DNA from 3 places in the Streptomyces sp. NPDC088730 genome. Region 3 is predicted to be linked to each of the others. Evidence: riboswitches for the same ligand, from Rfam matches in the RefSeq annotation. Region 3 holds a riboswitch; each other region holds the start of a gene.

Region 1 (3,267 bases), on a different contig from region 3:
ATCTTCCGTTCACCCAGGTTGCCTACGTTCCTCCTGCCACTGACGTCGAACGATTGCCTGGGTAAATGGAACACATCACGCTGCTGCTCGCGATTGTGATCGTGACAGCTCTAGTGTTCGATTTCACGAACGGTTTCCACGACACCGCCAACGCGATGGCGACCACCATCTCGACCGGCGCACTCAAACCCAAGACAGCGGTGGCTATGTCCGCCGTTCTCAACCTCGTCGGCGCGTTCCTGTCGGTGGAGGTCGCCAAGACGATCTCCGGCGGGATCATCAATGAGAACGGCCTCAGAACCGAGGTCATCTTCGCGGCGCTCGTCGGCGCCATCCTGTGGAATCTGCTGACCTGGCTGGTCGGGCTGCCGTCCAGCTCCTCGCACGCCCTCTTCGGCGGCCTGATCGGCGCCGCGGTGATGTCCGCGGGCTGGTCGTCGGTCGACGGCGGCACCGTCGTCACCAAGGTGCTGCTCCCCGCGGTCGCCGCCCCGATCGTCGCCGGACTGGCCGCGCTGCTGGCCACCAAGCTGACCTACCGGATCGGCGGCAAGGTCCAGGGCGGCGCCCAGGAGAAGGCGACCGCCAAGGGCTACCGCGCCGGACAGATCGCCTCCGCCGGGCTGGTCTCCCTCGCCCACGGCACCAACGACGCACAGAAGACCATGGGCATCATCACCCTGGCCCTGGTCACCGGCGGAGTCCTCTCCCCCGGTGCGAACCCGCCGGTCTGGGTCATCGTCAGCGCCGGAATGGCCATCGCGCTCGGCACCTACCTCGGCGGCTGGCGCATCATCCGCACCATGGGCAGCGGCCTCACCGAGCTCAGGCCGCCGCAGGGCTTCGCCGCCCAGACCAGTGCGGCCACGGTCATCCTGGCCTCCTCGCACCTCGGCTTCTCCCTCTCCACCACCCAGTCCTGCTCCGGCGCCGTGATGGGCGCCGGCCTCGGCCGCCGGGGCGGTGTGGTCCGCTGGTCCACCGCCACCCGGATGTTCGTGGCCTGGGGACTGACGCTGCCGGCCGCCGGTCTGGTCGGCGCGGGGGCCGAGTTCCTCACCCAGCAGGGCACCTGGGGTGTCGTGCTCGTCGCCGTACTGCTGATCGCGGGCTCCGGAGCGATCTGGGTCCTGTCCCGCCGCAAGCCGGTCGGTCAGGACGACGTCGCACCCGGCCTCCGGGACGGCACTCCGGTCACCGGGGACGCCGAACCCGCGGGCGTCGTCACCACCGCCATCGCGGCCGTCAGTCCGCCGCCCACCGCGGCCGCCGCTGCCCACGAGCTCACCGCCACCATCCCGGCCCCGGCCGTAGCCGACCCGGCACGACCCGCCACGGTGTAAGGAAGATCCTCCATGAACATCGACTGGGCAGCCCTCGGCACCGTCTTCGGCGTCTCTCTCGTCGCCACCGTCGCCCTGGTGGGCCTCTTCACCCTGGGCATCGCCGGCCTCGCCCGGCAGCCGGAACCGGCCGAGCGGGGCGGGCAGGCCGGCGGGTCCATGATCCTCGCCCGCGCGGGCGCGTACGTCTGCTTCGGACTGTGCGCGGCGGCGGTGGCCTACGGCATCTACCTGATCGTCGCCTGATCCACCGCCCCTGATCCGTCCGCCGCGTCGGGCCGGCCGCACCTCGGGTGCGGCCGGCCCGATGTGCGTCTCAGCACACTGCACCTTCGCAGGTCAACGGTAGGTTGACTGGCGTTCGCGGAGCGTGGTGGACTGCCGGAGCCATTACGGCGACAGCAGAGGAAGCCGGTGCGAATCCGGCGCGGTCCCGCCACTGTCACCGGGGAGCAGTCCCCCACCACCGGAAGTCACGGTCCACGCCGAGTGGGCTGGAAGACCGGGGGAACTGCGGATCCGGGAGCCAGGAGACTCTCGTCGCCGGTCACGTCGAACCAGGGCGCGGACCCTGAGTGAGGACATATCGCCATGCCCGGCCGCAGTGCGCCCGTCTCCGTGTCTCCCCTTCGACCAGCTGCTCGCACCAGGGCCCTCCGAGGCGCGACGGCCGGCTGAACCGTGCGTGCCGACCGCATCTTCGCGTACGGCGCCACGGCCGGACTGATCGGTGATCTGCTGCTCGGTGATCCCTGCCGGGGACATCCGGTCGCCGCCTTCGGGCGCGCCGCGGCAGGCGTCGAACGCCGTCTGTGGCGCGACCACCGCGGGTGGGGCGCCCTGCACACCCTGGTCTGCGCCGGAGGCGCCGCCGGGGGTGCCGCACTGGCCTCCCGCGCCCTGCGCCGCCGTCCCGCCGCCTCCGTCGCCCTGACCGCCGCCGCCACCTGGTCCGTCGTCGGCGGTACGTCGCTGGGGCGCGAGGCCCGGTCCATCGGCGGCGCGCTGGCCGCCGGGGACCTCGGGCTGGCGCGGGAGCGGCTGCCCCGTCTGTGCGGCCGCGACCCGCAGTCCCTGGACGGACCTCGGATCGCCCGCGCGGTGGTGGAGTCCGTCGCGGAGAACACCTCCGACGCCGTGGTCGGCGCCCTGGTGTGGGGTGCGCTGGGCGGGGTCCCCGGCCTCGTCGGCTTCCGGGCCGCCAACACCCTGGACGCGATGGTCGGCCACCGGTCGCCCCGCCACCTGCGCTACGGCTGGGCCTCGGCCCGCCTCGACGACCTCGTGGGCTGGCCTGGCGCCCGGCTCACGGCCCTGCTCGCCGTCGCCGCCGGCGGACGGCCCCGGAGTGCGCTGCGGGCCTGGCGGGCGGATGCCGCCAAGCACCCGAGCCCCAACGCGGGCCCGGTGGAGGCCTCGTTCGCGGGGGCGCTCGGCGTACGGCTCGGCGGCACCCTCGCCTACGGCGGCCGGGTCGAGCACCGCCCCGTGCTCAACGGCGAGGCGGGCCGGGCGGTGGAGACCGAGGACATCGAACGCGCCGTACGGCTGTCGCGCCGGATCGGGGTGCTGGCCCTCGGCGTGAGCGTGGCGGCCCGGCTGGGCGTGGGCGCCGCCGCACGACGGATCACCTCGACGCGCGGACCGGGGGCACCTGCCCCGGCGCGCACCTCAGGACGGAGACCGACATGAGCGGCGGACTGCTGGTCGCCGGGACCACCTCGGACGCGGGCAAGAGCGTCGTGACGGCGGGCATCTGCCGCTGGCTGGTGCGCCGGGGGGTGAAGGTCGCGCCGTTCAAGGCGCAGAACATGTCCCTCAACTCCTTCGTCACCCGTGAGGGCGCCGAGATCGGCCGGGCCCAGGCCATGCAGGCCCAGGCCGCCCGGGTGGAGCCGACCGCGCTGATGAACCCGGTGCTGCT
Region 2 (3,267 bases), on a different contig from region 3:
CAGCCCGTACAGCATGCTCGCCATCACGGTGACGGCCAGCATCATCCAGGTGTAGGAGACAGCGGCGGTGTAGAAGATCCCGAACACGCCCACCGCCACGACGGCGGCGGCCACGACCGGCTCGTGGTGCAGCGGCACGGCCACGGCGAAGCCCAGCCCGATGCCGAGCACGGTCCCCAGGAAACGCCTGAAACCGCGCACGACGGTCTCGCCGCGCGAGGTCGTGGCCACGAACACCCACCAGGTGGCGCCGACCGCCCAGTACCAGCGCTGATCCGAGAGCAGTTGCCCCACCGCGAGCGCGAATCCCGCGCCCAGGGTCGCCTGTACGGCCTGCCGGGTCGTGATCCGCCGCAGCCCCGCCGCTCCCGCGGGGAGGCCGACCGCCACGGGCACCGTGATCCGGCGCTCGTAGCACCAGACCCCGAACCGCACCAGCGACGACGCGAGGAGCGACAGCAGCACGGCCGCGTACAACTCGGGCAGCTGGCCGGGCACGGTGTGCAGGAACTGGGCGGAGAAGTAGGCCATGAAGGCGAATACGCCCAGCGAGTGGCCGCGCGGCCCCCAGCGCCGCGCGTACACCCCCGCCCCCACGACGGCGAGGAACGCCAGGTCCCGGGCGACGGGCACATCGTGCAGCACCGCGGCGAGCGTGAGCACCGGGAGGCCGACGACGGGGAGCAGCGCGGTCGTCGTAGCCTGCCCTCGCACCGTCGGGTCGGTCACCGTGAACAGGGCGAGCAGCGCGGCCAGACCCCCCGTGATGGCCGCCACCAGCGAGTGCCCGGCCGCCCCGCACAGCGCGACGGCGAGCCCGATGCCGAGCACGGCCCGGGACGCGAACCGCAGCCGGATCCGTCCGGGATCGTGTGCGACGAACGCCCTCTTCAACAAGTCGCCCCGCCCCTTTCGCGCATGACACCAGCGCAGACATGAGAAAGGCGCCACAGAGGTCCCCGAGGGACCCGCAGCGCCATTGACAGCCCCATCTCAACACCTTGGGGACTATTGGTTCAACTCAGACCCGACTCCATGGACCATTGGCCCATGAATGCCGCACCTTGCCCGGCCACGGCAGAGCCAACGGACCAGCCTGAGGACCAGTCCGCCCGGCAGGAGAACTGCGACACCTCGCGGCATGGTCTTGGCCCCCTTCCACATCCCGGAATGTGAACAGCGGTGCCTCGGGGACGGTCCACCCCCTAGGCTGGCCGGTGCAGCTGGTTCGCCCCTGTCCGCCAGGCAGGCGCGTCGCAAGAGGGAACCCGGTGTGAATCCGGGACTGCCCCGCAGCGGTAAGTGGGAACGACCGCCGTCATACGCACTGGACCCGATCGGGTCCGGGAAGCGACGGCCAGTAGGAGTCTGCCCCTGGCAGGCGTGCCCACGAGTCCGAAGACCTGCCCGTTGCCCGCACGCGACCCACTCGCATGCGGTTGTCCCGGTGACCTCGTGGGCGGGTCGGCGTGCGTACCAGACGGAGAATCCGCGCCGCGGCGTGTGCGATATCCGTCCGGTTCGTCATCCCTTCGCGCCCGTGTCCCGTCTCCGGGATGTTCAGGAGTCATCTCGCGAAGGAGATTTCCGTGACACCCAAGCCCGCAGCCGCGGCAGCACGAGCCACCGTGTACGGCTACCCCCGCCAGGGCCCGAACCGGGAACTGAAGAAGGCCATCGAGGGGTACTGGAAGGGCCGCGTCACCGCCGGCGCCCTCCGGGGGACGGCGGCAGAACTGCGCCGGTCCAACTGGAAGCAGCTGGCGGATGCCGGCGTCCATGAGGTGCCGACCGGCGACTTCTCGTACTACGACCACGTCCTGGACACCAGCGTCATGGTCGGCGCGGTCCCCCAGCGGCACCGCGAAGCCGTCGCCGCCGACCCGCTCGACGGGTACTTCGCGATGGCTCGCGGCACCCAGGACGTGGCGCCGCTGGAGATGACCAAGTGGTTCGACACCAACTACCACTACCTCGTCCCCGAGCTCGGCCCCGACACCGGCTTCAGTGCCGACTCCACCAAGCAGGTCACCGAGCTCAGGGAGGCCCTCGCACTCGGCCACACCGCCCGGCCGGTGCTCGTCGGCCCGGTCACCTACCTCCTGCTGGCCAAGCCCGCCCCCGGGGTGGCGGCCGGCTTCGAGCCGCTCACCCTGCTGGACCGGCTGCTGCCGGTGTACGCGGAGGTGCTCGCCGATCTGCGTGCCGCGGGCGCGGAGTGGGTGCAGATCGATGAACCCGCCCTGGTCCAGGACCGCATCCCGGCCGAGTTGAACGCCGCCGCCCGCACCTACCGCGAGCTCGGCGGCCTCGCCGACCGGCCCAAGCTGCTCGTCGCCTCCTACTTCGACCGGCTCGGCGAGGCGCTCCCCGTCCTGGCGAAGGCCCCGGTCGAGGGCCTGGCACTGGACTTCACCGATGCCGCCGCCGCGAACCTCCAAGACCTCGCCGCCGTCGGCGGGCTTCCCGGCAAACGCCTCGTCGCGGGTGTCGTCGACGGCCGCAACATCTGGATCAACGACTACGAGAAGTCCCTCGCCACCCTCGCCACCCTTCTCGGCCTCGCCGACCGGGTCGATGTAGCGGCGTCCTGCTCCCTGCTGCACGTACCGCTCGACACGGCGCCGGAGCGGGACATCGACCCGCAGATCCTGCGCTGGCTCGCCTTCGCCGGGCAGAAGACCGCAGAGATCGTCACGCTCGCGAAGGGGCTGGCCCGGGGCACCGGCACGATCACCGCCGAGATCGCCGCCAACCGCGCCGACCTCGCGTCCCGTGCCAACTCCCCGATCACCCGCGACCCCGCCGTCCGGGCCAGGACCGCGGCCATCACGGACGCCGACGGCCGTCGCTCCCAGCCGTACCCCGAGCGTGCCGCCGCCCAGCGCGCCCACCTCGGGCTGCCGCTGCTCCCGACGACCACCATCGGCTCCTTCCCGCAGACGGGCGAGCTGCGCGCGGCCCGCGCCGATCTGCGCGCGGGACGGATCGGCACGGCCGGCTACGAGGAGCGCGTCAAGGCCGAGATCGGTGAGGTCATCGCCTTCCAGGAGAAGACCGGCATCGACGTTCTGGTGCACGGCGAGCCCGAACGCAACGACATGGTGCAGTACTTCGCCGAGCAGCTCACCGGCTACCTCGCCACCCAGCACGGCTGGGTCCAGTCCTACGGCACGCGCTACGTCCGCCCGCCGGTCCTCGCGGGCGACATCTCCCGCCCCGAACCCATGACGGTGCGCTGGACCTCGTACGCCCAGTCGCTCACCG
Region 3 (3,267 bases):
CCCACCGGCCGCCAGCGGGCGTTGGAGCGCCCGGCCTGCTCGGTCGGGTAGAAGTTGATGTCCACGACCCGGTCCAGGAAGGTCACGGCGGTGCGCACGGTGGCGTCCAGGCGCTCCCAGTCGATCGTGCCGCCCTCGACGAACGCGCCGAGGTTGACCGAACCGAGGTTGCAGACGGCCGTCTCGCCGTCGTCGGTGACTTCCAGGATCTCGGTGCACAGGTTCGAGGAGTGCACGACGCGGCCCGGCTCGGCGGTCTGGTTCGCGGTCCGGTTGGAGGCGTCCTTGAACGTCATCCAGCCCTGGCCGGTCTGCGCGAGGGTCCGCATCATCCGGCCGTACAGCTCACGGGCCGGCATCGTCTTGCGGGCCAGGCCCTTGGCCTCGGCGGCCCGGTACGCGGCGTCGAACGCCTCGCCCCACAGGTCGACCAGTTCCGGCACGTCGGCCGGGGAGAACAGCGACCAGGTTCCGTCCGCGTCCACCCGGCGCATGAACTCGTCCGGGATCCAGTGCGCCAGGTTCAGGTTGTGCGTGCGCCGCTGGTCCTCGCCGGTGTTGTCGCGCAGCTCCAGGAACTCCTCGATGTCCGCGTGCCAGGTCTCCAGGTAGACGGCGGCCGCGCCCTTGCGCCGGCCGCCCTGGTTGACCGCCGCGACGGAGGCGTCGAGCGTCTTCAGGAACGGCACGATGCCGTTGGAGTGCCCGTTGGTGCCCCGGATCAGCGAACCGCGGGCCCGGATGCGGGAGTACGAGAGGCCGATGCCGCCCGCGTGCTTGGAGAGGCGCGCCACCTGGTGGTAGCGGTCGTAGATCGAGTCCAGCTCGTCCAGCGGCGAGTCCAGCAGGTAGCAGGAGGACATCTGCGGGTGCCGGGTGCCCGAGTTGAAGAGCGTCGGGGAGGAGGGCAGGTAGTCCAGCCGGCTCATCAGCCGGTACAGGGCCGCGACCTCGTCCAGCGCGCGCTCGGAGTCGTCCTCCGCGAGCCCGGCGGCCACCCGCAGCATGAAGTGCTGCGGGGTCTCGACGACCTGGCGGGTGATCGGGTGGCGCAGCAGGTAGCGGCTGTGCAGGGTGCGCAGCCCGAAGTAGCCGAAGCGGTCGTCGGCGCCGTCGGCGAGCGCCTGGCCCACCAGGGCGTCGAGGGCGGCCGCGTGCAGCGTCACGAACGCGGCGGTGCGGTCCGCGATCAGGCCCTCGCGGTGTCCGACGGCGACCGAGGCGGAGAAGGACGTCGCGCCCTGCCCGGCCGCCTCGTCCGCGATGGAGCGAGTGAGCAGTCGGGCGGCGAGCCGGGAGTAGGCGGGGTCCTCGGAGATCAGGCCCGCGGCGGCCTCGGTGGCCAGCGAGCGCAGCTCGGCCTCGTCCGACCGGGCGTTGCGGCCGCGCAGCGCGGCGCCGGCGACGCGTCCGGGGTCGGTGTCGGGCAGATCGGCGGTGAGCTCGGTGAGGGTCCGCAGCAGTGCGGTGCCCGGTCCGTCGCTCGTGGTTCCCGTTGATGCGGCCGCTGAGACCGGATCGGCTGGCGCGATGGTCACGTGGTGCTCTCCCTCGCTCGGCTCTGGGCCGACGGGGGAGCGGAGGCAGCCGGGCGGAGCGGGGCCCGGTCCGGGCAGCACTCCGTGCGGCGTCCACCGGCCCATCCACGAGGCCCGGACGTCTGGGCATCCGGTTCGGTCGAGCCGGATGCGCTGTCGGCAGGTCCTCGGACTCGGGGTGCGCAAAAGCACACCGAACACACCGTTGCGGGACAGTTCCGGATTCGCACCGGATTTCCCTGCGGCGACAGCGAGCATGAGCATACATGTGGGGGCCGCCGGATGAGGCAGCCCCCACATGTTGTGTCGCGTGACCGATCAGGAGACCGCCGGGAACTCCAGGCGGTACGTCAGGAGCGAGAGTCCCTCGATCGGATACCAGTCCCTTTCCGGGGTCCGGACGAAGCCGAGGCGCCCGTAGATCCTATGGGCCCCGCGCATGGCCGGCTGCGTCGACAGGACGATTCCGGTGACCCCCGCGGTGGTCCGCGCGCGGTCGATGCAGGCCCGGACGAGCGCCTCGCCCGCCCCGGCGCCGCGGGCCTCGCGGGAGACCGCGAGCATCCGGAACTCGGCCTCGTCCGGCGTCGCGATATCGGCCCAGCGGTTGCCCGGCGGCGCGTAGGTGACCCCGCCGAGGACGCGGCCCCGGGCGTCCGCCGCGACGAGCACCTCGGCCTCCTCGGCCCGCCGGGGGACGTCGCGCAGCTGTACCAGGTACGGATCGTCGTCGCCGTAGTCCAGCAGCCCGTCCCCGAGATAGGCCTCGGCGGTGATCTCGCCGAGGGCTGCGTACTCGGCGGGCTCGACCGGCCTGATGGTTATGTCCATGCAGGGGAGTCTGCCGCACCCGCCGGGCGGCGACGGCACGGGGTTTTCCGCCGGACGCGCGAACGGGCCGCCGCACCCCCACGGGCGGGGGTGCGGCGGCCCGTTCACCTCGGTCAGTGACCGCCCGGGGCCCCGGCCGTGGCCGGCGGGAGCTCGGTCTGCACGCCCGGGTCGCCCGCGTCCGCGGTGTAGTCGCCGGGAGAGGTCTCGTCGAGCCCGGCAGGCGCCTTCAGGGCGTTCAGGACGAAGGTGAGGACGACGGTCACCACGATGTTCAGCACGAACGCCGTGAGGCCGATGTAGCCGATCTCACCGATGCCCGGGATCTCCTTGGACGAGCCGCCGAAGTGCGCCTGGGTGGGGCTGGCCACCCCGTAGGCGGCGGCCGTCCCGTAGACCATGCCGGCCGCCCAGCCCGCGAGCAGCGCCCAGCGGTGGAACCACCGGGTGAACAGGCCGCCGACCAGGGCCGGCATCGTCTGGAGGATCCAGATCCCGCCGAGCAGCTGGAAGTTGATCGCGACCGTCTTGTCCATGGTGAGGACGAAGGCGAGCGCGCCGACCTTCACCAGCAGCGACACCAGTTTGGAGATCCTGGTCTCCTGGGCGGGCGTCGCGTCGGGCTTCAGGAAGTCCTTGTAGATGTTCCTGGTGAAGAGGTTCGCCGCCGCGATCGACATGATCGCCGCGGGGACCAGGGCGCCGATGCCGATGGCGGCGAACGCCACGCCCGCGAACCAGTCGGGGAACATGTCCTCGAACAGCTGCGGGATCGCCAGCTGGCCGTTGTCCACCTTGACCCCGGCGGCGATCGCCATGAAGCCGAGCAGCGCGAGCAGGCCCAGCATCAGCGAGTACAGCGGCAGGATCGTGGTGTTGCGGCGGATCACGTTGCGGC

Evidence for each region. A riboswitch is a leader RNA that binds a small molecule or an ion and turns the genes downstream of it on or off. The one in region 3 is predicted to bind cobalamin.
Region 1: another riboswitch for cobalamin. It lies ahead of ACIP89_RS06575 (cobalamin biosynthesis protein); the one in region 3 lies ahead of ACIP89_RS13655 (ribonucleoside-diphosphate reductase subunit alpha).
Region 2: another riboswitch for cobalamin. It lies ahead of metE (5-methyltetrahydropteroyltriglutamate--homocysteine S-methyltransferase); the one in region 3 lies ahead of ACIP89_RS13655 (ribonucleoside-diphosphate reductase subunit alpha).

The regions. Positions count from the first base shown of each region.
Region 1 is NZ_JBIVLK010000001.1:1,461,540-1,464,806, reverse strand. Features, by position in the region: gene ACIP89_RS06585 (anion permease) at 66-1,343, shown strand; gene ACIP89_RS06580 (hypothetical protein) at 1,356-1,589, shown strand; cobalamin riboswitch at 1,747-1,880, shown strand; gene ACIP89_RS06575 (cobalamin biosynthesis protein) at 2,025-3,035, shown strand; gene ACIP89_RS06570 (cobyric acid synthase) at 3,032-3,267, shown strand, end outside.
Region 2 is NZ_JBIVLK010000020.1:56,459-59,725, forward strand. Features, by position in the region: gene ACIP89_RS34315 (FUSC family protein) at 1-897, opposite strand, end outside; cobalamin riboswitch at 1,227-1,426, shown strand; gene metE (5-methyltetrahydropteroyltriglutamate--homocysteine S-methyltransferase) at 1,590-3,267, shown strand, end outside.
Region 3 is NZ_JBIVLK010000003.1:383,761-387,027, reverse strand. Features, by position in the region: gene ACIP89_RS13655 (ribonucleoside-diphosphate reductase subunit alpha) at 1-1,538, opposite strand, end outside; cobalamin riboswitch at 1,679-1,836, opposite strand; gene ACIP89_RS13650 (GNAT family N-acetyltransferase) at 1,857-2,369, opposite strand; gene mctP (monocarboxylate uptake permease MctP) at 2,483-3,267, opposite strand, start outside.